Regions from separate parts of the Lysobacter sp. H23M47 genome, predicted to be linked through region 2. Evidence: riboswitches for the same ligand, from Rfam matches in the RefSeq annotation. Region 2 holds a riboswitch; the other holds the start of a gene.
The links. A riboswitch is a leader RNA that binds a small molecule or an ion and turns the genes downstream of it on or off. The one in region 2 is predicted to bind thiamine pyrophosphate.
Positions count from the first base shown of each region.

Region 1 (14,433 bases), 270 kb from region 2:
TTCGGCGCGACAGACGGGTCGACCACCGGCTCCGCACCAGCCTTGTCGCCCGTTTCAACGGGGGAAGTCTGCTGGCCAGGGTTCTCAACGCTGGCGAGCAGCCGATAGCCGCCCTTGGCGATGGTCTCGATGTAACGCGGGTCGCTGCGCACTTCCTGGAAGGCCTTGCGCAACTGGGTCACCGCCTGGGTCAGCACGTCATCGCTGGGCAGGGTGTCCGGCCAGACCTGCTCCAGAAGCGTCTCGCGGCTGACCACCCGGTCCGCGCTGTCCACCAGCACCAGCAGCACCGCCATTGCCTTGGGCGTCACGCGGAACGGGCGCCGCGCGCCCGGCGCGTGGATTTCGCGCGACAGGACGTCGACCGTGCATTGACCAATGCGCAGTCTTTCAGGCGAGGGGGACGCGTCAGGCGGCAACATGAATACGCACGATTATCCGGGTGCGAAGCCAATTCACCATATGCCCAAAGTCCACTACCGGCAGGGTCGGCAAATCGGGGGGCTTCATCCGGCAAACGGTAACACCCGGCGCGCGCCGCCGTTTACGCGATGTGCGCATGCCGGACAACCGCCCTGCGCGATTGCCCGGCGCCCCGGTTACACCTTGGAGTAGATCTCCCCGCCGGCGGCACGGAACTCGGCTGCCTTCTCCGCCATGCCTTCGGCAATCTCCTGGCTGTCCCTATGCGCGTTGTCATCGTTGTCGGGGACGGAAGCCTTGCCGCCGAATTCGTTGCGCACGTCCTGGGTGATCTTCATCGAGCAGAAGCTTGGCCCGCACATGGAACAGAAGTGCGCGGACTTGTGGGCATCCTTGGGCAGGGTCTCGTCGTGGTACTCCGTCGCCCGATCCGGATCCAGACCGAGATTGAACTGGTCCTGCCAGCGAAACTCGAAGCGCGCCTTGGACAGCGCGTTGTCCCGCGCCTGCGCGCCGGGATGCCCCTTGGCCAGGTCGGCGGCGTGGGCGGCGATCTTGTAGGCCATCAGGCCCTCGCGCACGTCCTCCTTGTTCGGCAGGCCCAAGTGCTCCTTTGGCGTGACGTAGCAGAGCATCGCGCAGCCGTACCAGCCGATCATGGCCGCCCCGATGGCCGACGTGATGTGGTCGTAGCCGGGCGCGATGTCGGTGGTCAGCGGGCCCAGCGTATAGAACGGCGCCTCGCCGCACGACTCCAACTGCTTGTCCATGTTTTCCTTGATCAGGTGCATCGGCACGTGTCCGGGCCCCTCGACCATGGTCTGCACGTCGTGTTTCCAGGCGATCCGGGTCAGCTCGCCAAGGGTCTCGAGCTCGGCGAACTGGGCGGCGTCGTTGGCGTCGGCGATCGAACCGGGGCGCAGACCATCGCCGAGGCTGAAGGCCACGTCATAGGACTTCATGATGTCGCAGATGTCCTCGAAGTGCTCGTAGAGAAAGCTCTCCTTGTGGTGGGCCAGACACCACTTGGCCATGATCGAGCCGACACGGGAGACGATGCCAGTGACGCGTTTCGCGGTAAGGGTCACGTAGCGCAGCAGGACGCCGGCGTGGATGGTGAAGTAGTCCACGCCCTGCTCGGCCTGCTCGATGAGCGTGTCGCGGAAAATCTCCCAGGTGAGGTCCTCGGCGCGGCCGTCGACCTTCTCCAGCGCCTGGTAGATCGGCACAGTGCCGATCGGCACCGGCGAGTTGCGGATGATCCACTCGCGGGTCTCGTGGATGTGCTTGCCGGTGGACAGGTCCATGACGTTGTCGGCGCCCCAGCGGATCGCCCAGACCAGCTTCTCCACCTCCTCGGCAATGCCGGAGGACACCGCGGAATTGCCGATGTTGGCGTTGACCTTGGTCAGGAAGTTGCGGCCGATGATCATCGGCTCACTCTCGGGGTGGTTGATGTTGCACGGGATGATCGCGCGGCCGCGGGCGACCTCGTCGCGCACGAACTCCGGGGTGATCCGTTTCTGGATGTTGGCGCCGAAGCTGTGCCCGGGGTGCTGGTAAAGCAGGTGCGCCTCGGTGATCGCGTCCATCCGCTGGTTTTCGCGGATGGCGATGTATTCCATCTCCGGGGTGACCATGCCGCGGCGCGCATAGTGCATCTGGGTGACGTTGACGCCCGCAACCGCGCGGCGTGGCAGCGGACGGTTGCCGAAGCGGACCGCGTCCAGGCGGGCATCGTCTGCACGCACGCGGCCGAAGCTGGAGCTGAGCCCGGCCAGCACTTCGCTATCGCCGCGCTCGGCAACCCAGGGCGCGCGCAGCGGCGCGAGGCCGGCCGACAGGTCGATGCGCGCGTCGGGATCGGTGTAGGGGCCAGAGGTGTCGTAGATCGCCAGCGGCGCATTGTCCTCACCACCGAAAACGGTCGGCGTGCGTTCCAACACGACCTCGCGCATCGCCACGCGAAGGTCGGGGCGGGAGCCCGGGACGTGCACCTTCCGAGAGCCGGGCATGGGCCGGACCACGTCGGCGGAAAGTTGGTCGGCCTGTTGGACCAGCGCGCTGGAAGGCAGATGGTCGGTCGTCTGGGACACCGGCACGCCGGAGGGATTGGGGGACAGTGCAGTCATTGGGATTCTTCCGCTGAATGTGGCAGACCGCACGAGGCGGACTGATGCGAAGGGTTCGCAGGCACACAAAGCGGAGGCGCACGGACGCCAGGCGTCCGGCAAAGCTCCCTACGGCGGTATCAACCGCGTCAGGTTCGAAGGGTGTTTCTCAACCGCGCATTGGAACTGGCGCGCGGTACCCCCGCTTGTGGCCGCATTGGACCATGGACAGCCGCCAGCGACCACAGTCGCGCTCGATATGGCGCAATCCGACCCCTGGAAGCTGTCCGGACAAAGGCGCCGGAGACGCGGTTTTCCTTGCGTGTCGGGCGTCAGGGAGACCGCGCGGATAAAACAGTTGACATCTGCGTTCGCTGCGTGTTTAGGTCGATCCATGACGCAGCGCAGCATCCATCGCAGCAAGATCATGACGGCCCCGACCACGGCGCCCGCGCCTGCGGTCGGCCGCGGCAGCGCCGCGCTGACCACCGGTCTCCTCATTCTCGTAACCCTCCTTATTACCGTCCTTACAGGCGCGGGGTTCGGGTACGTGTAGACCACACAGACCCAGTAACAGGAACCGGACCCCGCGCCCCAAAAAGGCGCGGGGTTTTTCGTTTCAGGACTCCCGATTCCGTCCACCCACCCAGCCGGACCCGCCGGCAGCGAAAGGAAAGTCAACGTGAGAAGCAACGCCATCAAGTCAGGTCCCGCCCATGCCCCGGCCCGCGCGATGCTGCGCGCCACCGGCATGGACGATGCGGCGATCGCCAAGCCGCTGGTCGCCGTGGTGCACACGTGGACGGACGTATCGCCGTGCAACATCAACCTGCGCGACCTGGCGCGGCACGCCGCCGACGGCGTCCGAGAAGGCGGCGGTACGCCGGTCGAGTTCAACACCATCGCCGTCACCGACGGCATCGCGATGGGCAGCGACGGCATGCGGGCCTCGCTGGCCTCCCGCGAGACCATCGCCGACTCGATCGAACTGGCGGTGATGGGCCATTGCCTGGACGCGATGGTGCTGCTGGTGGGCTGCGACAAGACCCTGCCCGCAGCCGCGATGGCGGCGGCGCGGCTGGATATCCCGACGGTGATCCTCTACGGCGGCACGATCATGCCGGGCCAGTGCCCGACCGGCGAAAAGTCGCTGACGGTGCAGGACGTGTTCGAAGCGGTCGGCGCGCACGCGGCCGGCCACATCAACGACGCCGAGCTGGCGGATGTCGAGCGCCACGCCTGCCCCGGCGCTGGCGCCTGCGGCGGCCAGTTCACCGCCAACACGATGGCGATGGTGCTGACTTTCCTGGGCCTGTCGCCGCTGCAGCTCAACGACATCCCCGCCACGCATGGCGACAAGCCTGCCGCGGCGCACGCCTGCGGGCGAATGGTGATGGAGCAGTTGGGCCGGGGCGGTCCGCTGCCACGGCAGTTGCTGACCCCGGTCTCGCTGCGCAACGCCGCCCGCGCGGTCTCGGCTACGGCCGGTTCGACCAACTGCGCGATGCATCTACTGGCGATCGCCCACGAGGCCGGCGTGGCCTTCGACCTGGAGGAGTTCCAGCAGGCATCGGCGGTCCCGGTCATCGCCGACCTGAAACCCGGTGGACGCTATACCGCCGCGGAGCTGTTCACCTTCGGCGGTGTCGCCCTGGTGGCCGATGAGCTGCGCGCTGCCGGCCTGATCGAGGACATGCCCACCGTCACCGGCCGTAGTCTGTTCGAGGAGCTGGACGCGTTGCCGGCGGCCGCCGAGCAGGACGCGGTGCGGCCGGTGACCGATCCGATCAAGCCGACTGGAGGATTCTCGATCCTGTACGGCGACCTCGCCCCCGAAGGCTGCATCGTCAAGCTAGCCGGCCACGGCCAGAACCATTTCGAAGGCCCGGCGCGGGTGTTCAACTCCGAGGAGAGCTGCTTCGCCGCGGTCCAGGCGCGCAGGGTCAACGCCGGCGACGTGGTCGTGATCCGCTTCGAAGGCCCCGCCGGCGGCCCGGGCATGCGCGAGATGCTGGCGGTCACCGCCGCGCTGGTGGGCCAGGGCTTGAGCGATGACGTGGCCCTGATCACCGACGGCCGATTCAGTGGCGCGACGCGCGGCTTCATGGTCGGTCACGTGTCGCCCGAGGCGGCGCATGGCGGCCCCATCGCCAGGATCCGCGACGGCGACCGGATCAGCATCGACGTCACCACCCGACGCATCGACGTCGATGCGGACCTCGCCTCGCGGACCCCCGCGCGCATCGCCCCGCGCGTCACCACCGGCGTGCTCGCGAAGTACGCGCAGCTGGTCAGCTCGGCCTCGCTGGGCGCGGTCACCGCACCCGGCCCACTGAGCGGCCGCGGCATTCCGGCAACCCTCGTTGGCGCCGATACGGCCGCGAAGCCCGAAGCCGAACTGGCGACGACCTGAGTCCCGGCGCGAATCCGATCAACCCCCTCTCCCCTCCACCTCTCTTTTCCTCTCCAACCCACTCCACAGGAATCCCTCCCATGAGCAACACCGACCCCACCCCCCATCGTCCCCGAGTCGCCGTCATCGGTTATGGCAGCCAGGGCCGCGCGCACGCGCTCAACCTGCGCGACTCCGGCTTTGCCGTCACCGTAGGGCTGCGCCCGGGTGGCCCGACCTCGATCAAGGCCATGGCCGATGGCTTCCGCGTGAGCACGCCTGCCGACGCGGTCGCGGGCGCCGAAGTGGTCGCGGTGCTGACGCCCGACATGGTCCAGGCGGAGCTCTATACGAAGGTCATCGAGCCCAACATCACCCAGGGCGCGTGCCTGCTGTTCGCGCACGGCTTCAACGTGCACTACGGCCAGATCACGCCGCGTGCGGATCTGGACGTGGTGCTGGTGGCACCCAAGGGCCCGGGCGCGCTCGTGCGGCGCGAGTTCGAGATCGGCCGCGGCGTGCCTGCCGTCTACGCCGTCCATCAGGACCGCAGCGGCAGTGCGGAAAAGCTCGCGCTGGCGTACTGCGCCGGCATCGGCGGCGCGCGCCAGAACGCGATCAGGACCACCTTCAAGGAAGAGACCGAGACCGACCTGTTCGGCGAGCAGGCCGTGCTCTGCGGCGGCGCGACCAAGCTGGTCCAGACCGGCTTCGAGACCCTGGTGGAAGCGGGCTACCAGCCCGAAGTTGCCTATTACGAGTGTCTGCACGAGCTGAAGCTGATCGTCGACCTGTTCTACGAGGGTGGCGTCACCCGCATGCACGAGTTCATCAGCGAGACCGCGCAGTACGGCGCGCTGACCCGCGGCTCCTACGTGGTCGACGACAACACCCGCGCGCAGATGCGCAAGGTGCTGACGGAAATCCAGGACGGCACCTTTGCGCGGCAGTGGATCGCCGAGTACAAGTCCGGCAACGCCAACTACCAGGCCCTGAAGCAGGCCGACCTGGACCACCCGATCGAGGTGACCGGGCGCAAGCTGCGCGCGGCGATGCCGTGGCTGTGCGATGCACCGAAGGCGGATGCGGCGGCGTCCGCTAACGCTCCCAAGGCGGTGGACGAACGCGCCGAGCCGGCCTCGGCATGAACGGCGCGCGCTGGCTGGTGGAGGCACTGTCCGCGGAAAAGGTGGACACGCTGTTCGGCTATCCGGGTGGCGCGATCATGCCGTTCTACGACGCGTTGTACGGCTGCCCGCTGAAGCACGTGCTGGTACGCCACGAGCAGGGAGCGGCGTTCGCCGCCAACGGCTATGCCCGCGCCAGCGGCCGGGTTGGCGTGTGCATCGCCACCTCAGGCCCGGGCGCGACCAACCTGGTGACCGGCATCGCCGACGCGATGCTGGATTCGGTGCCGATGGTGGTGATCACCGGCCAGGTGGCCACCACGCTGATGGGTACCGACGCCTTCCAGGAAGTGGACGTGTTCGGCATGACCCTGCCGGTGGTGAAGCACAGCTTTATCCCGCGCAGCGTCGACCAGCTGCCCGAGGTGGTGCGCGAAGCGTTCCGGCTGGCCCGCAGCGGCCGGCCGGGACCGGTGCTGATCGACCTGCCCAAGGATGTGCAGCTGGCGACGGCGGCGCATTTGCCGGCCCACGTACCCGCTCCGGTGGACCCCAACCCGCCGGCAACCAACGTCGACCTGGTGACGGCCCTGGAGCTGCTGTCCAAGGCGCGCCGACCGGTCGTCTATGGCGGTGGCGGCATCGCCCTGGGGGATGCGGTGGCCGAGTTCCGCACCTTCGTGGAATCCATCCAGGTGCCCACGGTCTTGACCCTGCGCGGGCTGGGTGCCCTGCCCGACGCGCATCCGCTGAACCTGGGGATGCTGGGTATGCACGGCACCCGCGCGGCCAACATGGCGGTGCAGGAAGCCGATCTGCTGGTGGTGGTCGGCGCCCGTTTCGATGACCGAGCAACGGGGCGGCTGGACCAGTTCGCGCCGATCGCCAAGGTCATCCACCTGGACGTGGACCCGGCGGAGTTCAACAAGCTGCGCCATTGCGATGCGGTGCTGCATGGCGAGCTGCAGCACAGCCTCAACCAGCTGGCCACGGCCATGCCGGAATGTTCGACCTGGCGGACCACCTGCCAGTCGCGCAAACGCCAGTACGCCGCACGCTACGACGCCCCGACCGCCACCGTCTACGCGCCGGCGCTGCTGCGGCGGTTGTCGGAGTTGGCGCCGGCAGCGGTCGTCAGCTGCGATGTTGGGCAGCACCAGATGTGGGTCGCCCAGCACTGGGGCTTCAACGATCCACGCAAGCACCTGACCAGCGGCGGACTGGGTGCGATGGGCTTCGGCCTGCCCGCCGCGATCGGCGCGCAGATGGCCGATCCGCAGGCGCAGGTGTTCTGTGTCAGCGGGGACGGGTCGTTCCTGATGAACGTGCAGGAACTGGCGACCGTCGTGCGCTACCGGCTGCCAGTGAAGATCGTGCTGTTGGACAACCAGCGCCTGGGCATGGTCCGGCAGTGGCAGGAGCTGTTCTTCGAGCACCGCTACTCGGAGACCGACCTGTCGGACAACCCGGACTTCGTGGCGGTTGCCGAGGCGTTCGGGATCCAGGCGTTCGCGCTGGACCGCGCGGACGACTGCGAGTCGGCATTGCAGCGCTTGATCGCAGCACCCGGACCGGCCCTGCTGCACGTCTCCATCGACGCCCACGCCAACGTCTGGCCGCTGGTGCCACCCAACCACAACAACGCGCAGATGCTCCACGAATCAACGGCGCCGCGTTCGATCCCGGGCGCGAACGCCGCCGCAGCAGTCGCCAGCCACGCCTCGCCCGCCCACGCCGGCGTGGTCCACGTGCACGCAACCCCACCCCAATCAGCCCATCCGGAGAACGCACATGCGCTACCAGATTGACCTCATCCTGCGCCGCGCCGAGGGCGCACTGGCCCGGGTGATCGGCACCGCCGAGCGCCGCGGCTTCCAGACCGTCGGCGTCGATGGCGGACTCCAGCCCGATGGCGAGCACTGGCACCTGCGCATGAACGTGGAAGGCCAGCGCTGCGGCGACGGTCTGCAGGCCCAGCTGCACAAGCTGCACGACTGCCTCGCCGTGGAGGTCTCGCCATGTCGCTGAAAGACGCCGCGGGAAGCCCTGTGCTGAAACTGTGGTTCGACGGCGAGCTGGCACCCGCCGACGCGCCGCTGGCACCGCTGACCACGCACGCCCTGCACTACGGCAGCGGCGTGTTCGAGGGCATCCGCAGTTACCAGACCGTCGATGGCTCGTCGGCGGTGTTCCGCCTGCCCGACCACATGGAGCGGATGCGCAAGGGTTGCGAGCTGCTGGGCATCGACTTCGACATCCGGCAGGCGACGGAGGCGACCTTGCAGGTGCTGCGCGCGAACCGCCAGAGCGCGGCCTACATCCGGCCACTGGCGTGGTGCGGCACCGGTTCGATCGGCCTGGACGTCGCGCCGCTGAGCAAGCACCTGATGGTCGCCACCTTCGGCACCGTGGTGCATCTGTCGGGCAGCGCGGTGAAGCTGGGCGTGTCCTCGTGGCGCCGCAATCCGGCAACCTCGCTGCCGCCGCTGAAGCTGTGCGGGGCCTACGTCAACTCCATCCTGGCCAAGCACGAGGCCAAGACCCGCGGCTTCGACGAGGCCCTGTTCGTCGACGAGGCGGGCATGGTGGTGGAGTGCACAGGCGCCAACGTGTTCATGCTCAACGGCGACAAGCTGACCGCCGTCGACCACGCCGATGCGCTGCCAGGCATCACCCGCGACACGGTGATCGCGCTGACCGGCGCGGAGTCGCGGCCGGTCCCGCTGGAGGAGTTGCTGCAGGCCGACGAGGTCTTCGTCTGCGGCACCGCGGCGGAAATTACGCCGATCAACATCCTCAACGAGCACCGCTTCGCATCGGACAAACGCGGCCGGGAAATCGCCCAGCTTTACCGCGACGTGGTCAGTGGCGCGGACAGCATCCATCGCGTCTGGCTGACGGATGTAGGCCTGCCCCGTGACTGAGGCGATGGCCCTGGCAGGTGTGAATGCTTCCGCCGTGCTGGCCGCGCAGGCGCGCTTGCGGCCCTACCTGGCGGCGACGCCGTTGCACTATGCCGAGCGTTTCGGCTGCTGGTTGAAGCTGGAAAACCTGCAGCGGACCGGGTCCTACAAAGTGCGCGGGGCAATGAACGCGTTGCTCGCGATGCGTGAGCGTGGCGACCAGCGGCCGGTGATCGCCGCTTCGGCCGGTAACCACGCGCAGGGGCTGGCCTGGGCCGGCTACCGGCTGCGGGTGCCGGTCATTGCGGTGATGCCGGGCAACGCCCCGCAGACCAAGGTCGCCGGTGTCGCCCACTGGAGCGCGACCGTCCGGCTGCACGGCGATACCTACGACGAAGCCAAGGCGTTCGCCGCGGAGCTGGCGGAGCAGAACGACTACCGCTTGCTGTCGGCCTTCGACGACCCCGATGTCATCGCCGGCCAGGGCACGGTCGGCCTGGAAATGGCCGCGCTGGCTCCCGACGTCGTGCTGGTACCGATCGGTGGCGGCGGTCTGGCGTCGGGTGTTGCACTGGCGCTGAAATCCCAGGGCGTGCGCATCGTCGGCGCCCAGGTCGAAGGCGTCGACTCGATGGCGCGTGCGCTGCGCGGCGACTTCGAGCTGCGCGAGAGTGCCACCACCCTGGCCGACGGGGTCCGGGTCAAGGAGCCCGGCCTGCTGACCCGCGAGCTGCTGGCCGAGCTGCTGGACGACGTTGTCATCGTGCGCGAGGCCGAGCTGCGCGAGACGCTGGTGCGCTTGGCGCTGGAAGAACACGTCATCGCCGAAGGTGCCGGCGCGCTCGCCCTCGCCGCCGGTCGACGGGTCGCCGGACGCCGCAAATGCGCGGTCGTCTCCGGCGGCAACATCGACGCCAGCGTGCTGGCGCAACTGCTCGCCGACGTCCGCCCGCGCGCGCCGCGCCGGCCGCGTCGCCGCAGCCGCGACATCGCGCCGCCCACCCATACCTCCGCGGTCCGCCCCCTTTCTCCTGCCAGCACGGCCTCCGCGCCGTCCCGCCCCGTGGAGCAACCCACGCCGGCGCCCACTCCCGAGGTCATTCCAGCATGAGCACGCACGAACCCGACGTAGCCATTCCCGACGCCGCACACGACGAACACGCTCCTGCCGGGCATGCACCCGCCGAACACTCGTCTGCCGGGCACGTACGCATCTTCGACACGAGCCTGCGCGATGGCGAGCAGTCGCCGGGGTGCAGCATGACCGCGCCGCAGAAGCTGCGGTTCGCCCACGCGCTGGCCGACCTCGGCGTGGACGTGATCGAGGTCGGCTTCCCGGCCAGCTCGGAGGCGGAAGTCGAGGCCACCCGGCGGATCGTGCGGGAAGTGCGCGGCTCGACCCTGGCGGCGCTGGCGCGTTGCCACCCCGGCGACATCCAAGCCGGCGTGCGCGCGCTGGAAGGCGCGGAAGACGCGCGCATGCATGTGTTCCTGTCCACCAGTCCGCTGCACCGCGAGCACAAGCTCGGCTTGAAGAAAGAGCAGGTGATCGAACGCGCGGTGATGGGCGTGGAAATGGCAAGGCGTTATTTCGACGACGTCGAGTTCTCGGCCGAGGATGCGCTGCGCACCGAGCCCGAATTCCTGGTCGAGGTCTGCAGCGCGGCGATCGCCGCCGGCGCCACCACGCTCAACATTCCCGACACGGTCGGCTACACCACGCCGGCGGAGATCCGCTCGCTGTTCGAATACCTGCGCGCCCATGTCCGCGATGCGGACCGCGCGGTGTTCAGCGCCCACTGCCACAACGACCTGGGCCTGGCCGTGGCCAACAGCCTGGCCGCGATCGAAGGCGGCGCGCGTCAGGTCGAGTGCACCATCAACGGCATCGGCGAGCGGGCCGGCAACTGCGCGCTGGAAGAACTGGTGATGGCGCTGAACGTGCGCCGCAGCTACTTCAATGCGACCACGCGGATCGATACGCGCCGGCTGGTGCCGACCTCGCGCCTGCTGTCGCGGATCACCGGCATGCAGGTGCAGCGCAACAAGGCGATCGTCGGCCAGAACGCGTTTGCCCACGAGTCGGGCATCCACCAGCACGGCATGCTCAAGCACCGCGGCACCTACGAGATCATGCATCCGCAGGACGTGGGCTGGGAGCAGTCGCAGATGGTGATGGGTCGCCACAGCGGCCGCGCGGCCCTGAGCGACCGGTTGCAGACGCTGGGCCTGGCGCTGGACGACACCCGCCTGAATGAGGTCTTTGAAGCGTTCAAGGTGCTGGCGGGGAAGAAGCGCGAGGTCTTCGACGCCGACCTGGAGACGCTGGTGCTGGGCACCGACGCGCCGGTGCGGCGCGGCTTCCGACTGCTGCGCGTGCACGCTTCCACCGGCGTGGGTGAGGGCATGCTGCCGACCGCAAGCGTGCGCCTGGCCAGGCCGTGCGGCGCGGTCGCCGAAGAGGCTGCGGTCGGCGACGGGCCGGTGCACGCCCTGTTTGCGGCGCTGTCGCGGGCGGCGGACCTGCCGCTGGAGATCGACAGCTTCCAGATCTCCAGCATCACCGCCGGCGATGACGCCCAGGGCCAGGCCAGCGTGGTCGCGACCCTGTACGGCGTCGAGCACACCGGCTCGGGCACCAGCACCGACATCCTGGAGGCGTCCGCGCTGGCGTGGCTGGACATCGCCAACCGCATCCACCGGGCCGGCAGCAGCGCGCCTCGCACCCTGTTCGACAAGCTGTGGGACGGCCATCTGGTCGGCCCGGAGAGCGAGGCGTCACCGGCCGTTCTGTACATCGATCTGCACCTGATCCACGAGGTCACCACGCCGCAGGCCTTCACCGAGCTGGACGCGCGCGGCCTGAAGGTGCGCCGCCCGGAGTTGACCAAGGGCACGCTGGATCACTCCACCCCGACCCTGCCGCGCAACGCGGACGGCAGCCTGCCCTACGCGACGCCCGAGGCGGAGAACCAGGTCGCGACCCTGCGCGACAACGCGGCGCGCCACGGCATCGAGCTGTTCGATTTCGACAGCGACCATCGCGGCATCGTCCACGTGATCGGACCCGAACTGGGCCTGACCCAGCCCGGCATGACCGTGGTCTGCGGCGACAGCCACACCGCGACCCACGGCGCGTTCGGCGCGCTGGCCTTCGGCATCGGCACCAGCGAGGTCGGCCACGTGCTGGCCACCCAATGCCTGCTGCAACGCAAGCCGCGCACGCTGGCGATCACCATCGACGGCCAACTGGGCCCGTCGGTCACCGCCAAGGACCTGATCATGCACGTGATCGGGGTCATCGGCGTCAACGGCGGCACCGGCCATGTGATCGAGTACCGCGGCAGCGCCATCCAGGCCCTGTCGATGGATGAGCGGATGACGGTGTGCAACATGTCGATTGAAGCCGGCGCCCGCGCCGGCCTGATCGCCCCCGACGAGACCACCTTCGCGTTCCTGCGCGGCAAGCCGCGCGCACCGCAGGGCGAGGCGTTCAAACAGGCGGTCGCGCGCTGGCGCCAGCTGCGCAGCGACGAGGGCGCGCGCTTCGACCGTGAGGTCCGCATCGATGCGGCCGACATCCGGCCCACCGTGACCTGGGGCACCCACCCCGGCCAGGTGACCGCGATCGACATGCCGTTGCCCCCGCCCGGCAATGATGACGACAGCAAGGCACTGGCGTACATGGGCTTCGCCGGCGGCCAGCCCTTGGCCGGACAACCGGTAGACGTGGTGTTCATCGGCAGCTGCACCAATTCGCGGCTGGACGACCTGCGCCAGGCGGCAGGGATCCTGCGCGGCCGCAAGGTGCACCCGCGCGTGCGCATGCTGGTGGTGCCCGGTTCGGTGCAGATCAAGCGCGAGGCCGAAGCCGAGGGGATCGATCGGATCATTCTGGACGCGGGCGCCGAGTGGCGCGAGCCGGGATGCTCGATGTGCATCGCGATGAACGGTGACCTGGTCGCGCCCGGGCAACTGGCGGTGTCCACCAGCAACCGCAACTTCGAAGGCCGTCAGGGCCAGGGGGCGCGCACCGTGCTCGCCTCGCCGCTGACCGCCGCGGTGTGCGCCGTCCGCGGCGAGATTACCGATCCGGAGGCGTTCCTGCGCGGGCAGCACCCTTCGCCGGCAGCGGCCAATGCACCGCTCCGCAACGTCGTCGCGGAGGCCACGCCATGAGCGCCATCACCGAACTGCGCTCGCGCACGGTCGTCGTGCGCGAACGCAACATCGATACCGACCAGATCATCCCCGCGCGCTTTCTGACCACCACCGAGCGCAAGGGTCTGGGCCGGTTCGCCTTCCATGACTGGCGGCAGCGCGCCGACGGCGCGCCGGACCCAGCATTTCCCTTCAACGACCCGGCCAATGCGGATGCGCAGATCCTGGTCGCAGGCCGCAACTTCGGCTGCGGTTCATCGCGCGAACACGCGCCCTGGGCCCTGCTCGACCTCGGCCTGCGGGCAGTGATCAGCGCCCAGATCGCCGACATCTTCCGCAGCAACGCGCTCAAGAACGGCCTGCTCGCGATCGTCCTGCCCGACGCGGTGGTCGACGAACTGCTCGCCCGGCCGGGCATCGAGCTGCACATCGATGTCGCCAGAGGCACGGTCCGCCTGCCGGACGGGCGCGAGTTCGAGTTCCCGCTGGATGAATTCGCCCGCACCTGCCTGCTGGAAGGCGTCGACCAGCTCGGCTACCTGCTCAAGCAGGAACCCGCCATCGCCCGTTACGAGGAGTTGAACCATGCACGCTGAGATCGTTGTCCTGCCCGGTGACGGGATCGGCCCGGAAGTCACCGCCGCGGCGGTCGAGGTCCTGCACGCGGTCGCGTCCGCCTACGGCCACCGCTTCAACTTCCACGAGCACCTGATCGGCGGCGCCGCGATTGACACCACCGGCGAGGCCTTGCCGCAGAGCACGCTGGATGCCTGCCGCACCGCCGACGCCGTATTGCTGGGCGCCGTGGGCGGACCCAAGTGGTCCGATCCCAAGGCCGCGGTGCGGCCCGAGCAGGGCCTGCTGGCGCTGCGCAAGGCTCTGGCGCTGTACGCCAACCTGCGCCCGGTCAAACCGCACCCCGCCGCGCTGGGCGCCTCGCCGATCAAGCCACACCTGCTCAACGGCGTGGATCTGGTGGTGGTGCGGGAGCTGACCGGCGGGATCTACTTCGGGCGGAAACAACGCGCCAGCGACAGTGCCAGCGACCTGTGCGAGTACAGCGTGGGCGAAGTCGAGCGCGTCGTCCGCCGCGCCGGGCAGCTGGCCCGCCAGCGCCGCGGCCACCTGACATCGGTGGACAAGGCCAACGTGCTGGAAACCTCACGCCTGTGGCGGGAAGTCGCCACCCGGGTGGTCGCAGACGAATTCCCCGATGTGACCCTGGAGCACCAGCTGGTCGACTCGATGGCGATGCACCTGCTGTCGCGTCCGCGCGAGTACGACGTGATCGTGACCGAGAACATGTTTGGCGACAT
Region 1 covers NZ_CP063658.1:709,038-723,470, reverse strand. The annotation lists gene INQ43_RS03225 (winged helix-turn-helix domain-containing protein) at 1-422, opposite strand, end outside; gene thiC (phosphomethylpyrimidine synthase ThiC) at 600-2,555, opposite strand; TPP riboswitch at 2,644-2,748, opposite strand; gene INQ43_RS03215 (dihydroxy-acid dehydratase) at 3,217-4,947, shown strand; gene ilvC (ketol-acid reductoisomerase) at 5,028-6,074, shown strand; partial or broken gene ilvG (acetolactate synthase 2 catalytic subunit) at 6,071-7,708, shown strand; gene INQ43_RS03200 (ACT domain-containing protein) at 7,845-8,081, shown strand; gene INQ43_RS03195 (aminotransferase class IV) at 8,072-8,977, shown strand; partial or broken gene INQ43_RS03190 (threonine dehydratase) at 8,982-9,938, shown strand; partial or broken gene INQ43_RS12980 (2-isopropylmalate synthase) at 10,169-11,659, shown strand; gene leuC (3-isopropylmalate dehydratase large subunit) at 11,651-13,135, shown strand; gene leuD (3-isopropylmalate dehydratase small subunit) at 13,132-13,713, shown strand; gene leuB (3-isopropylmalate dehydrogenase) at 13,703-14,433, shown strand, end outside.
Region 1: it holds a riboswitch for thiamine pyrophosphate, as region 2 does, so the genes downstream of both, thiC (phosphomethylpyrimidine synthase ThiC) here and INQ43_RS01935 (TonB-dependent siderophore receptor) in region 2, are expected to answer to the same signal.

Region 2 (14,433 bases):
CGCGGGACCGGGATCGAAAACAAGATCGTCCTGCATGCGTGCGATCGCGGCATCGCCGAGCCCGCTGGCCCGGCCGCTGATGCGGGCGGCGTGCAGCGCCATGGCAAACAGCGGACGTGGCAGTTCCAGCAGGCGTGCTGGCGGCTGCAGGCAGGCCAGCACGCGCGCCACCATCTCGCGATAGCTCAGTGACTCCCCGCCCGGCACCGCGTAGGCGCGCCCGTGGCTGGCCGGGCGGTCGAGGCATGCCAACGCGGCTTCGGCCAGATCAGCCACGTGCACCGGCTGGCGTAACCCGGTCGCGCCGCCTGGCAGCGGAAACCACCCCCAGCGCCGCGCCAGCGCCGCAATCCGGGTCAGGTTGGCGTCGCGGCCCACGCCGTAGACGAGTGTCGGGCGCAGGATGGTCAATGCGGCGCCCCGCTCCTTTGCGCGGGCGAAAAGGACGCGCTCCGCGGTGGCCAGCCGTGCCGACAGGTCGCGCTCGAACGGGTCGTCGGAGCGCTCCTTGGTCTCCACGCTGGTCGAGCCGAACGCCACCACCCGCGCCGCATCAACCCCGGCAGCCGCGTACCAGCGCGCGAACCCGTCCAGCGGACCGCAGCTGAAGATCGCGTCGACCCGCGCTGGCAGGGCGGGCGGTGCGTCCAGCTCGCCGGTGAGCCAGCGCACGCCGTTCTGCGCCTCGCCCGGATTTGCAGCATGGACCTGGCGCGACACCGCGGTAACCCCCCACTCGGCCGGCGCGAGGCGCGCGAGCAGTGCACTGCCGATCTGGCCGCTGCCGCCGAATACCAGGGCGTCGCGCATGGGTGTCGTCCGGGTCAAATGACCGCACAGCATAGCGAGGCGACGGCGCGATTCCGCCGCCGACGGGCGGGGTTCGCCGCGAATCGGCAAGGATATGGCCGCGACGCCTCGGTTAGAATCGGGCACCCCCGCCGAAAGCTTGCAGCGCGGCTGGCGCGACATCCCCCGATGCCACAGGACTTCCATTGCTGCCATTAGTGCTAGCCCTGCCGTTCGTTTTCGCCGCTCTGGTGATGATTCCCGCTGAAGGAAATCGCCGCTTGCTGGCCTGGATGGCGGGGATCGCTCCACTGGCCGGCATGGCGGCGATGCTGGTCCTCGCACCGCAGTTGGTCTCCGGGGACGTCATCCGCTGGAGCGTGCCGTGGATTCCCCAGCTGGGGCTGGCGTTCTCCTTGCGCCTGGACGGGCTGGCGTGGATGTTCGCCTCGATGGTGCTGGGCATCGGCGGCCTGGTGGTGATGTATTCGCACTATTACCTGGGCCGGCAGGAAAAGGCCCAGCGCTTCTTCGCCTTCCTGCTGCTGTTCATGGGATCGATGCTGGGCATGGTCCTGGCCGGCAACCTGCTGCTGCTGGCGGTGTTCTGGGAACTGACCTCGATCAGCTCGTTCCTGCTGATCGGCTTCTGGTCGCAACGCCAGGACGCGCGCGAGGGCGCCCGGATGGCGCTGACGATCACCGCCGGCGGCGGCCTGGCGCTGCTGGCCGGCGTGATCATGATCGGCCACATGGTCGGCAGCTACGAGCTGGACGTGGTGCTGGCCGCAGGCGATCTGATTCGGGCCCACGCGCTGTATCCGTGGATGCTGGGACTGGTCCTGCTGGGCGTGTTCACTAAGAGCGCGCAGTTCCCGTTCCAGTTCTGGCTGCCGCACGCGATGGCCGCGCCGACGCCGGTGTCGGCCTACCTGCATTCGGCGACGATGGTGAAGGCGGGCGTGTTCCTGCTGGTCCGGCTGCACCCGGTGCTGGCCGGCACCGACCTGTTCTTTTACGTGGTCAGCGGAATCGGCGCGATCACCCTCCTGCTGGGCGCCTGGAACGCGATCTTCCAGCACGATCTGAAGGGCCTGCTGGCCTACTCGACGATCTCCCACCTGGGCCTGATCACCCTGCTGTTCGGGCTGTCGACGCCGTTCGCGGTGGTCGCCGGCCTGTTCCACATCCTCAACCACGCGACCTTCAAGGCCTCGCTGTTCATGGCCGCCGGCATCATCGACCACGAGACCGGCACCCGCGACATGCGCCTGCTGGGCAACCTGCGCCGCTACCTGCCGTGGACCAGCGCGCTGGCGATCATCGCCTCGCTGGCCATGGCCGGCATCCCGCTGCTCAACGGCTTCCTGTCCAAGGAGATGTTTTTCGCCCAGGCGCTGGAGATCAAGGGCCATGACCTGGCGCGGATTGGCATCGGCGTGTCCGCGTTCCTGTTCGCCGTGTTTGGCGTGGCCTACAGCCTGCGCTTCGTCCACGAGACGTTTTTCGGCGAGGGCCCGCGCGGGGTGTCGCTGCCGATCAGTGAGCCGCCGCGCTTCATGCAGGTGCCGGTCGCGATTCTCGCCATCACCTGCATCGCGGTGGGCATCGTGCCGCAGTGGACGGTTGCGCCGATGCTGGCTGCGGCGGCCTACGGCGTTTTGGGCGCCAATGTGCCCGAGTACAGCCTGGCGGTGTGGCACGGTTTCAACCTGCCACTGGCGATGAGCCTGGGCGGCGTGGTCGGCGGCGTGATCCTGTATTTCGGCCTGCGCCGGCTGCTCGACCTGCATGCCAACGTCAAGCGCTCGCTCGGCCGGCGGTTGTTCCGGATCAACGTCGAAGCGCTGTTCCGCCTTGCCCGGCGCCTGACCCACGTGGTGGCCAACGACAGCGTGCAGCGCAGCATGCTGGCGCTGGTGCTGGTGGCGATCGCGGTGGGCGCGGCGCCGTTCGTGGCCGGTTGGGGCGAGCCATCGCCGGCGGTCGCGCGTGTCTCGCAATCCATGCCGCTGATGGCCTGGGTGCTGTGGATCGTGATGGTGGGTTCCACACTGGGCGCGGTCGCGCTGCACCGGACGCGGCTGCTGGCATTGATCGCGATGGGTGGCGTCGGACTGTCGATCAGCATGACCTTCGTCGCCCTGTCGGCTCCGGACCTGGCCTTGACCCAGTTGCTGGTCGAAATCGTCACCCTGGCGCTGATGCTGCTGGGCCTGAACTATCTGCCCAAGGATTCGCCGAAGGGTCGATCGCACTGGCGGCGAATGCGCGATGCGGCGATCGCGATCACCGCCGGTGGCGGCGTCGCGGCCCTGGCCTGGACGATGATGACCCGACCGGCGGACACGGTTGCCAGTGAACTGCTTGCACGCTCGTTGCCGGAAGCGTTCGGAGCCAATGTGGTCAACGTGATCCTGGTGGACTTCCGCGGCTTCGACACCTTCGGCGAGATCACCGTCTACGCGATCGCCGCCCTGGTGGTGCACGCCATGCTGCGCCGCGCGCGCACCGCCCCGGAGAAGAAGATGCCCGGACCGCCGATCCCGCTGCCGGTGCCGGCCGACCTGGCGCAGATCATTTTCCCGCTGACCCTGGTGGTCTCGATCTTCCTGTTCCTGCGCGGCCACAACGCGCCCGGCGGCGGCTTCATCGCCGGCCTGACGCTGGCCGTCCCGCTGCTGGTCCAGTACGTGATCCAGGGCGCGAAATCGGTGGAGTCGCGCTTTGGTTTCGACTACATCCGCCTCATCGGCGCCGGCCTCACGGTCGCGGTGGTCAGTGGCGCGGCGTCGATGCTGTTCGGGATGCCGTTCCTGACCAGTGGCCACCACGACCTGGTGCTCCCGTTGCTGGGCACGATCGGCCTGGCGAGCGCGGCGGCGTTCGACGTCGGCGTCTATCTGGTCGTGTTCGGCGGCACGATGCTGATGCTCTCGATGATGGGCACCATAAAGCCGTCCAAGAAGATGGTCGCCCGTCGCGGCACGATTGACCCGTCCGCCCGTTCAGCTGTGACCGGGGAGGTCGCGTGATGGAAATCGCCATTGCCAGCGCCATCGGCGTCCTGGTCGCCGCGGCGGTGTACCTGATGCTGCGCTCGCGCAGTTTCGACCTGATCCTCGGCCTGACCCTGCTCACCTACGCAACCAACCTGCTGATCTTCTCCGGAGGCCGGCCGGTGGTCGGCAAGCCGCCGGTGCTGCGCGAGGGCGTGCCGGCGACGCTGGCCAACTACACCGACCCGCTGCCGCAGGCCCTGGTGCTGACGGCCATCGTGATCGCGTTCGCGATGACCGCGGTGACCATCGTGCTGGCGATGCGCAGCCGCGCCGACAACGACACCGACCACGTCGACGGCCGCGAAGAACGTGTGCCGACGCCACCGTTGGCGAAGAAGGACCGCACGTGAACCACCTGGCAGTCCTTCCGATCCTGCTGCCGCTGCTGGGTGCGGCGGCCTCGCTGTTCGTCGAGCACCGGCGCATCGGCACCACGGTGCAGCGCTCGGTGGCTTGGGTGGCGATGCTGGCCACCCTCGCCGCGTCGCTTGCCCTGGTGATGCGTGCCGCAGACGGCGAGATCCTCATCTACCTGCTCGGCGACTGGCCCGCGCGGCTGGGCATCGTGCTGATGGTGGACCGGCTGTCAGCGCTGATGGTGCTGGTGACCGCGCTGCTGGCCGTCGCCTGCCTGCTGCACGCGTGCTCGGGCTGGGACCGGCGCGCGCCGCATTTCCATGCGCTGTTCCAGTTCCAGCTGGTCGGCCTGAACGGTGCGTTTTTGACCGGCGACGTGTTCAACCTCTTCGTGTTCTTCGAGGTCCTGCTGATCGCGTCCTACGGGCTGATGCTCAGCGGCGGGCGCGGCGTGCGGATGGCCGCCGGCATGCACTACGTCGCCTTCAATGTCGCCGCATCGACCCTGTTCCTGATCGGGCTGGGTCTGCTGTACGGCCTGCTGGGCACACTCAACATGGCCGAGCTGGCGGTGCGCATCGCCGCCCTGCCGGCGCACGACCAGTCCCTGGCGAAGGCCGCGGTCGGCATCCTGCTGGCGGTGTTCTGCGGCAAGGCCGCCGTGCTGCCGCTGTACCTGTGGCTGCCGGAAACCTACACCCGGGCGCCCGCCGCGGTCGCGGCCCTGTTCGTGGTGATGACCAAGGTCGGAATCTACGCGGTGCTGCGGGTGGGTTCACTGCTGCTGGGCGAGCCGGCCGGCGAGCTGGCCGGCTACGGCTGGGACTGGCTGCTGCCGGCAGCCGTTGCGACGCTGGCCATGGCCGCGCTGGGAGTGCTGGCCGCATCGCGACTGCGGATGCTGGCGGCCTACCTGGTGCTGGTGTCGGCCGCGACCCTGCTGATCGCCTTCGGCCTGCGCCAGCCCGACACCATCGGCGCCGGACTCTACTATCTTGCCCACAGCACCTTCGTGGCGGCGGCGTTGTTCATGATCGCCGACTTCGTCCGCCGCGCCCGTGGCGACGCCGGCGACTTCACCGAACTGCTGGCGCCGCTGCCCGCGCGCGGCCTGGTCGCCGGACTGTTCCTGGTCGCGGCGATGTCGGTGGCCGGCATCCCGCCGCTGTCGGGCTTCATCGGCAAGCTGGCGCTGTTGCAGGCCGTCCCCGACGCGGACGTGGGCTGGGTCTGGACCGCGATCCTGGTCAGCAGCCTGATGGTGATTGTCGGCCTGACCCGCGCCGGCAGCCGGGTGTTCTGGCGCACTCCAGCCAAGGAACTGGCCGCCGGGCACGTCACCGATCCGGCCAGCGCGACCGTGCACGGACCGTCGCGGCATGCGTCGCGGCCGCTGGAGACCGCCGCGATCATCCTGCTGCTCGGCTACGGTATTGCGATGAGCCTCTACGCCGCGCCGATGATCGCCTATGCGCAGGATGCCGGTGCCCAGCTGATGGTCCCGGGCGACTACGTCGGCAAGCTGCAGGCCACCCCGCCGCAGCGGAGGGCGCCATGAATTTCCGCCGCGTGCTGCCCTCGCTGCCGCTGACCGTCACCGTCATCGTGTTCTGGATAATCATGGTCGCCGACCTGAGCCTGGTGCAATGGCTGTTCGCGATCGTGCTGGGCGTGGTGATCCCGCTGTTTGCGGCGCGGCTGGACCGCGAGTTCGCCCGCATCGGCAACGTGCGGCTGGTGCCGAAGATGATCGGCGTGCTGATCTGGGACGTGATCGTGAGCAACGTCGAGGTCGCGCGGCTGGTGCTGGGGCGCGAGTCCAACATCACCCCGGGCTTCATCTGGCTGCCGCTGGACATCGCCAACATCCACGGCATCGCCGCCCTGACCAGTTTCATCACCCTGACCCCGGGAACCGTGTCGGCGGCGCTGTCGGAGGACCGCAAGTACCTGCTCATCCACGTGCTGAACCTCAAGGATGCGGACGAGGTGATCGCGGGGATCAAGCGTCGTTACGAGGTCCCGCTGATGGAGATTTTCCCATGAGCCACATCCACATCATGGGCACCAGCGTGCTGGATGCCGCCGTGCTCGGGTCCATGGCCGTCGTCGGCGTGGCGATGCTGATGGCGCTGTGGCGCCTGCTCCGCGGGCCGACCGTGCCCGACCGCATCCTCGCCCTGGACACGCTCAGCGTGACCGCCATCGCGCAGCTGGTGCTGTTCGGCATGCACCTGCAGACCCCGGTCTATTTCGAGGCCGCGCTGATCATCGCGATGCTGGGCTTTGTCAGCACCGTGGTCCTGTGCAAGTACGTGCTGCGCCGGGACATCGTGGAATGAGCACCACGATCGACATCATTTTCGAAGTGCTGCTGATCGCCCTGCTGGCGACGGGCAGCTTCTTCACCCTGATCGGCGCGTTCAGCCTGATCCGGCTGTCGGAGTTCTTCAAACGCCTGCACGGACCGACCAAGGCCAGCACGCTCGGGGTGGGCTGCATGCTGGTGGCCTCGGTCGGCTATCACGCCTTCAGCGGCACCGACCCGCAACCGCGCGAGTTGCTGATCACCGCCTTCCTGCTGCTCACCGCGCCGATCAGTGCGCACCTGCTGGCCAAGGCGGGCCTGTCACTGCGTCTGGATGAACGCCCGCGACTGCCGGGCAGTGCCGAGGACACCCACGTGCCGCCGCGTCCGGATGGCGCGCCCGACGAGAACCACTGAGCATCGCTGCTCGCGCCCGTCAGCTCTCAATGAACGCCAGCGACCACCTCGTCCAGGGCCTGCGCAACGATGCCGTGGCGGCCGACTGGCCTGCGATCAGCGACAGCGAGATCGCCTGGTTGCGCGGTCGATTTCCCCAGATCGATGGCGACTCCCGCCTGCTGTGGCACAGCCCGCGCCCGATGTCGGCGGCCGCCATTGTCGAAAGCCGGGCGGGACGGGTTTTCGTCAAGCGCCAGCACCGCAGCGTACGCACCGCTGCCAGCCTGACGGAGGAGCATCGCTTCATCGCGCACCTGGCAGCCGCGGGCGTGCCGGTGGTTCACGTCATGCGCGACCATGGCGGCAGCACCGCGCTGGAGCATGGCGACTGGACCTATGAGGTGCACGCGGTGTGCGCGGGGCTGGACCTGTATCGCGACGCACCCTCGTGGGCTCCACTGACCGACCTCGCCCAAGCGTGGGAGGCCGGCCGGATGCTTGCAACCCTGCATGGTGGATCAACCGGCTACTGCGCGCCCCAGCGCAGTACCCATCTGCTGGTAGCGCGCGACGACCTGATCCGGGCTGCCGATCCGATCGCAACGCTCAAGCGGCAACTGCACGATCGCCCGGCGCTGGCCGACTATCTGGCGAACAAATCCTGGGAGAGCGATCTGCGGCAATCGATGGTGCCGTGGCACGCGGGGATCGCTGCACGCCTGCAAACCGAGCCAGTCCTCTGGGCGCACAACGACTGGCATGCGTCCAACCTGCTCTGGCGCCGGGAGGGTGACGGCATGGTCGTCGACACGGTATTCGACTTCGGACTTGCCTCGCCCACCAGTGCGCTGTTCGACCTGGCCACCGCAGTCGAGCGCAACGCCATCGCCTGGCTGGCACCGGAGCGCGACGCGCATGCGGTGCATGCCGATACGGCACTCGCCCTGCTGGATGGCTACCGTCAAGTGCTGCCGCTGTCGGCGCAACGGGTGCACCTGCTGGCTGACCTGCTGCCTTTGGTGCACGTGGATTTTGCGCTGTCGGAAGTCGAGTATTTCCACGGCGTCACCGGCGCCAGCGCAGACGCGGACCTGGCCTATCACGACTTCCTGCTCGGTCACGCCGACTGGTTCAGGACGGGTGCCGGGCAGTCGCTGCTGGCGGTGCTGCACGCGGCCGCATGAACCGTCGCGGACAGGTACGCACCATCTGTGGTGAAATAGCGCCCTGAAGCGGGGGTGCCTGGTTTTTCAGGCTGAGAGAGTCCCTTGGAACCTGATCCGGTTTGCACCGGCGTAGGGAGCTTTGAGCAGCAGGCACGCCGCCTCCGTGGCACGGTGCGCCTGCGTGCCTTCGCTTCGTCTCCCTCCGCTGATGACGAATCGAATGAACCGCTACCACCGACTCCCGCTGTTGACCGCTGCGCTGTGCGTGGTCTTGCCGCTGCACGCGAACGACGCGCCAGCTGACGCCTTCGACCGCACCCCGACCGAGCTCGCCTCCGTCCAGGTGCAGGCCGACAGACCCGCGACGCAGGACAGCCCCGCGCCATTCAGCAGTTTCGGGGCCGGCGACTGGAAGGACACCCCGGCGTCCACCCGCGTGCTGGACCGCGCGCTGATCGAGGACCGGCAGGTGCGCACCCTGTCGGAGCTGGCCCGCAACGACGCCTCTCTGGGCGACAGCTACGCGCCGGTCGGCTACTACCAGAACGTCGCGATCCGCGGGTTTGCGCTGGATACCGGCACCGGCTACCGCTTCAATGGCCTGGCCATCGCTGGTGAGCAACGCGTCCCCCTGGAGCACATCCAGCAGGTGGAAATCCTCAAGGGCGCGGCGGGACTGGCGGCGGGCGTCATGGCGCCCGGCGGCATCATCAACTACGTCGGCAAGCGCCCGGCCGAGGTCCGCACGCTGACCCTGGGCACCGACGCCGAAGGGTCGCGCTATGCCGCGGTCGATTTCGGCCACTGGCTGACGCCGCGTTTCGGCGTGCGCCTCAACGCGGCCTGGGATGACAGCGTTTCCTATATCGAGCACGCCGATGGACGGCGCAACTTCTATTCGCTGGCCGCCGACTGGCTGGTAGGCGAGCGCGGCAAGCTGGAGGTCGACGCCAACTACCAGACCAGCGCGCAGCGATCCGCCTCCGGCTACCAGTTGCTGGGCGGGGTGGCGCTGCCAGGCCGCGTCGATCGCGAACACATGCTCGGCTACCAGTCCTGGCAGCAGCCGGTCGGGATCGACAGCACCAACATCACGGCGCTGCACACCTACGACTTCAGCCCGGACTGGCAGTCACGCGTGTCCGCCAGCCAGAGCCGAACGGTGATCGATGACCGCGTCGCCTTTGCCTACGGTTGCTACTACGCCGCGCAATGTGCCGACGGCAACGTGCCGGGCAATGCCTTCGCGCCCAACGGCGACTACGACATCTACGACTACCGCAGCCCCGACGACACCCGTCGAAACCGCGAGGTGCGCGCCGAACTGCGCGGACGTTTCGCGACCGGCGCCATCGGCCATGAACTGACCGTCGGGGTCGACGCGTTCGATCGCACCGTGGACAAGCACCGCAACGTCAACGCCTACGTCGGCACCGGCAACATCCACGATGCGCACGTACCGCAGTTTGCCCCGTCACCGCTGATGCCCGGCCCGTCGGTCCCGCGGTTGGACAGCCGGCAGACGGCGGCCTTCCTGCTGGACCGAATCAGCTTCGGCGATGACTGGCAGTGGCTGCTGGGGGGACGCTATGTGCGCCTGGACGAGCGCAGCTACAGCAAGCGCGGCGCGCCGGAGCGCAACGACACGCTGTCGCGCTTCCTGCCGCAGACGGCGCTGATCTGGAGCGCGAACAGCAGCATCAACGCCTATGCCAGCTACGTGAGCGGCCTCGATCTGGGTCAGGAGGCACCGTTCTGGACCTCCAATGACGGCACCTTCCTGCCGTCGATGCTGTCGCGCCAGATCGAGGTGGGGGCCAAGTTCGCGGCATCGGATGCGCTAAACCTCGGCGCCGCGGTATTCCGCACCACACGGCCCTTCCAGTACGCCAGCCCCGACGGGAGCGATGCGGGTTACACCTTTGTCGAAGCAGGCCGCCAGGTCCATACCGGTCTGGAACTGACCGCCGACGGACGCATCACCGATCGCCTGCACCTGTCCGCCAGCGCAGCGATGCTCCAGGCGCGGGCGCGCGATACCGGCACTCCGGCCTACCACGGCCATCAGTTGATCAATGTGCCCAGGACGCGCGCGAGCGTGCACGTCGACTACCAGCTCCCGTTTGCGCCGGGACTGACCCTTGCCGGCGGCTGGCGCCATGCCTCGTCCAACGTGGCCACCGCTGACGGCCGCACCCGCGCACCCGGCTACAGCGTCGTCGATGCCGGTGTGCGCTTCCGGCACCAGCTGGGCGGGCCGGCCGTCAGCTGGAACCTCTCGGTGGACAACGTCTTCAATCGCTTCTACTGGAGCGATACCGGCAGCAGTTCGGGTGATTACTACCTGTTCCCCGGCGCTCCGCGCCAGCTCCGGCTGGCGGTGACCGTCGCGTTATGAGCTCCAGCGTGCTGGAGTGGTCCGCGGTCGCCTTCAGCATCCTCGGCGTCTGGCTGATGGCGCAGCGGCGCATGCTCGCCTGGCCGGTCGGCGTGGTCTCCGTCGTGCTGTATGCGCTGGTGTTCACCGAGGCCAGGCTTTATTCGGATGCGCTGCTGCAGATCGGGTTCGCCGGCTTCCTGCTGTACGGATGGTGGCACTGGCACCGCCAGGCCCAGCCCGACGGGCGCGTCGTCATCGCCCCGCTGCCGCGAGGACATCGGATCCGCGACCTGGGCATCGGCGTCGCCTTCGGGATCGCGCTGGGGGCGGCAATGCACAGCTTTACCGACGCCGCGCTGCCGTGGCTGGACGCGATGCTCGCCGCGCTCAGCCTGGTTGCGCAATGGTGGCAGGCGCGCCGCCACGCTGCCGCATGGTGGCTGTGGATCGCGGTCGACGTGGTCTATGTCGGCATGTACGTGGTCAAGTCACTGGACCTGACCGCCGTGCTCTACCTGGTGTTCCTCGGGTTGGCCGTTAACGGGTTGCGGGCGTGGACGGCAGCCGGGAAAGAGCCGCGCGGCCTGGGCAGCGCGAATCAGTAACCCGAAGCGGCGGCGGTCCGCTCCGCAGGGCTGCTCGCTCAGCTGCAGCCTTCTACGTAGTCCACTTGCGGCGGCGATCCGACCCGCCATTCGGTCACGGTGCCGGCGGCATCGGTCTCAAAAACAAGCACGTGCGGGCCACCGCCTTCCTCGACCCGCAGATACTGGCCGTCGGGGACGTATTTGTGCGCCGACGAGGTGACCTTGCCGGGATACAGGGCGTCGATCTGCGCGGTGTCCATGCCGCGCTTGCCGCCGCCGGGGGCGACGATGTCTGCATCGGCTACCGAGTAGCGCACGAACGAACCGTCCTCGAACATCATCGCAAAGCGCGAGATATCCGTCTGTCCCGCCGGGCTGAGGTGGTAGCAACTGGAGCCTTCCTCTGCCGAGCCCACGAGCTCGCCGGTCCAAACCAGTTTCACCTGTTCGTCGTCCATCCCGAATTGGGCGTCCCCGAAACCGTCCCAGTGCGCCTGGCTGTCCGCCGCAGAACCGTGGCCAGGCATGATGCTGCCCGGCGGCGCGGTGGCCGGAGGCACGTCCTCGTAGGGCTGGTCCATCGGACCGGGAGGGGGGGATTCCGTGTTGGCGACATCGGTCCCGGCGCCTTCCGCCGGGGGAGCGTTGCACGCCGTCAGGGCCAGAACGACCGCGAGGGACACAGCGGTCGGAAACAATCGATAAGCGCGCATTCCAATCTCCCGTCAGCAATGACGGCGAGGCTAGCGGGTCGGCGTGAACGCGGCGAGAGGCCGCGTGCGCGGGCTAGACGCGCGGGCCAGAATCGAGGACCTGCGGGTCGGGCCCTCAGCCGATGAAGTGCTTTTCCAGACCGGCCCAGCACGCCTGGTAATCGCGCTGGCGGTGGTTGGCTGCCAGCGCCTGCGTCGTCGGCCGGATCACCGCGCGCGTCTCGAACATGAAGGCCATCGTCCCGCTGATGACGTCCGGCCTGGACAGGTCGGCTTTGGACGCCTTGTCGAAGGTCGCCGCGTCCGGCCCGTGCCCCGTCATCGAGTTGTGCAGCGAACTGCCGCCGGGCACGAAGCCCTCGGCCTTGGCGTCGTACGCGCCGTGGATCAGGCCCATGTACTCGCTGGCGATGTTGCGATGGAACCACGGTGGCCGGAACGTGTCCTGGGCCACCAGCCAGCGCGGCGGGAAGATCGCAAAATCGATGTTGCTGGTGCCCGGCGTGTCGCTGGGCGAGTGCAGCACGAGGAAGATGCTCGGATCCGGGTGGTCGTAGCTGATCGTGCCGATCGTGTTGAAGCGGCGCAGGTCGTATTTGCATGGCGCGTAGTTGCCGTGCCAGCCGACCACGTCCAGCGGCGAATGGCCGATGTCGGCGCGCCACAGATGGCCCTGGAACTTGCCGACCAGCTCGAACGGCTTGTCCTTTGGCGCATCGATGTCTTCGAATGCGGCCTCGGGGATCAGGAAATCGCGCGCATTCGCCAGACCATTGCTGCCGATCGGGCCCAGATCGGGCAGCCGGAACATCGCGCCGAAGTTCTCGCACACGTAGCCGCGGGCGGTGTCGTCCACCAGCTCGACCCGGAAACGCACCCCGCGCGGGATCAGCGCGATCTCCTGCGGCTCGACCTCCAGCACGCCCAGCTCGGTGGCAACGCGCAGGCGACCGAGCTGGGGAACGATCAGCAGCTCGCCGTCGGCGTTGTAGAAAAAGCGGTCCTGCATCGACCGGTTCGCCGCGTACAGGTGGATGCCGATGCCGGCCTGCGCCTCGGCCGAGCCGTTGCCGGCCATGGTGAACAGGCCCTCGGCGAAGTCGGTGGGCGGCTCGGGCATCGGCAGCGGGTCCCAGCGCAGCTGGTCGGGGGTGACCGGGCCGGACTGGAAGTCATTGTGGAAGCGCGGCTGCTCGAACGGTGAGAACGCCCCGTGCATCGCCGCCGGGCGGATCCGGTACAGCCAGCTGCGCCGGTTGGCATGCCGAGGCGCGGTGAACGCCGTGCCGGTCAGCTGCTCGGCGTAGAGCCCGTGGGCGACCTTCTGCGGCGAGTTGCGCCCTTCCGGCAGCGTGCCGGGCAGCGCCTGCGTGGCGAACTCGTTACCGAAGCCGCTCATGTATCCGTTTCCGTGCACGCTCCGCTCCTCACCCGATTTGACGACGACGCACCGCGCCGCCTTAGATGCCCGAACCGCGACCGGCGCAACGCCGGCCACGGGAAACCGCTGCCGCCTCGTGATCAGAGCACGCCGCGCTTCATCTGGTCACGCTCGATGCTCTCGAACAGCGCCTGGAAGTTGCCCTCGCCGAAGCCCTCGTTGCCCTTGCGCTGGATGATCTCGAAGAAGATCGGTCCGATCGCATTGGTGGTGAAGATCTGCAGCAGCTTGCGCTGCTTGGTCTCAGGATCCGCGTCGATCAGGATCTTGTTGCGGGCCAGGCGCGCGACGTCCTCGCCGTGGTTGGGAATGCGCTGGTCGATCACCTCGAAGTAGGCATCCGGCGTGTCAAGGAACTCGACGCCGGCCTCGCGCATCTTCTCCACCGTCCCGTAGATGTCGTCGGTGAAGCAGGCGATGTGCTGGATACCCTCGCCCTTGTAGGCGTCCAGGTACTCGTTGATCTGGCTCTTGGGGTCGTCGGACTCGTTCAGCGGGATGCGCACGATGCCGTCCGGCGCGGTCATCGCCTTGGACACCAGGCCAGTCTTGGCGCCCTTGATGTCGAAGTAGCGGATCTCGCGGAAGTTGAACAGCTTCTCGTAGTACTCCGACCACTTGGCCATGTTGCCGAAGTACAGGTTGTGGGTCAGGTGGTCGATGAAGGTCAGGCCGAACCCGACCGGGTTCTGGTCCGCACCCTGCACCGGCAGGAAGTCGGTGTAGGCGCTGCCCTTAGCGCCGTACTGGTCGACCAGGTACAGCATGCAATCACCGATGCCCTTGATCACCGGCGCATCGATCGCCCTGGTGTCGGCCTTGTCGGTGATCGCCTCACCGCCGTTGCCCAGCACCGTGGAATACACGTGGTCGGCGGGCTGCTTGAAGCGGATCGCGAAGCCGGTTGCGCAGGGGCCGTGGGCCGTGGCGAAGTCGGCGGCAAAGCTGTCGGGATCGTCGTTGACCAGCAGGTTGACGCCGCCCTGTCGGTACAGCGTGATTGGCCGAGTCTTGTGCTGCATCACGGCGGTGAAGCCGAGCTTGCGGAAGTAGTCGTGCAGCATCTCGCCTTGGCCCTGCGGCGCGGCGAACTCGACGAACTCGAAGCCGTCGATACCCAGCGGGTTTTCAAACGTGGTGACCTGCATGCCGAGGTTGGGCTGTGCGCTCATGGGAACTCCTGGGGGACGTGCGGCTGGGCGGGATTGCACCTGCGCCGGATAAGAGCGTT
Region 2 covers NZ_CP063658.1:437,638-452,070, reverse strand. The annotation lists gene INQ43_RS01975 (NAD-dependent epimerase/dehydratase family protein) at 1-810, opposite strand, end outside; gene INQ43_RS01970 (monovalent cation/H+ antiporter subunit A) at 1,044-3,824, shown strand; gene INQ43_RS01965 (Na+/H+ antiporter subunit C) at 3,824-4,201, shown strand; gene INQ43_RS01960 (monovalent cation/H+ antiporter subunit D) at 4,198-5,766, shown strand; gene INQ43_RS01955 (Na+/H+ antiporter subunit E) at 5,763-6,254, shown strand; gene INQ43_RS01950 (K+/H+ antiporter subunit F) at 6,269-6,550, shown strand; gene INQ43_RS01945 (Na+/H+ antiporter subunit G) at 6,559-6,933, shown strand; gene INQ43_RS01940 (phosphotransferase) at 6,963-8,099, shown strand; TPP riboswitch at 8,140-8,234, shown strand; gene INQ43_RS01935 (TonB-dependent siderophore receptor) at 8,302-10,479, shown strand; gene pnuC (nicotinamide riboside transporter PnuC) at 10,476-11,066, shown strand; gene INQ43_RS01925 (lectin) at 11,105-11,761, opposite strand; gene hmgA (homogentisate 1,2-dioxygenase) at 11,877-13,160, opposite strand; gene hppD (4-hydroxyphenylpyruvate dioxygenase) at 13,283-14,374, opposite strand.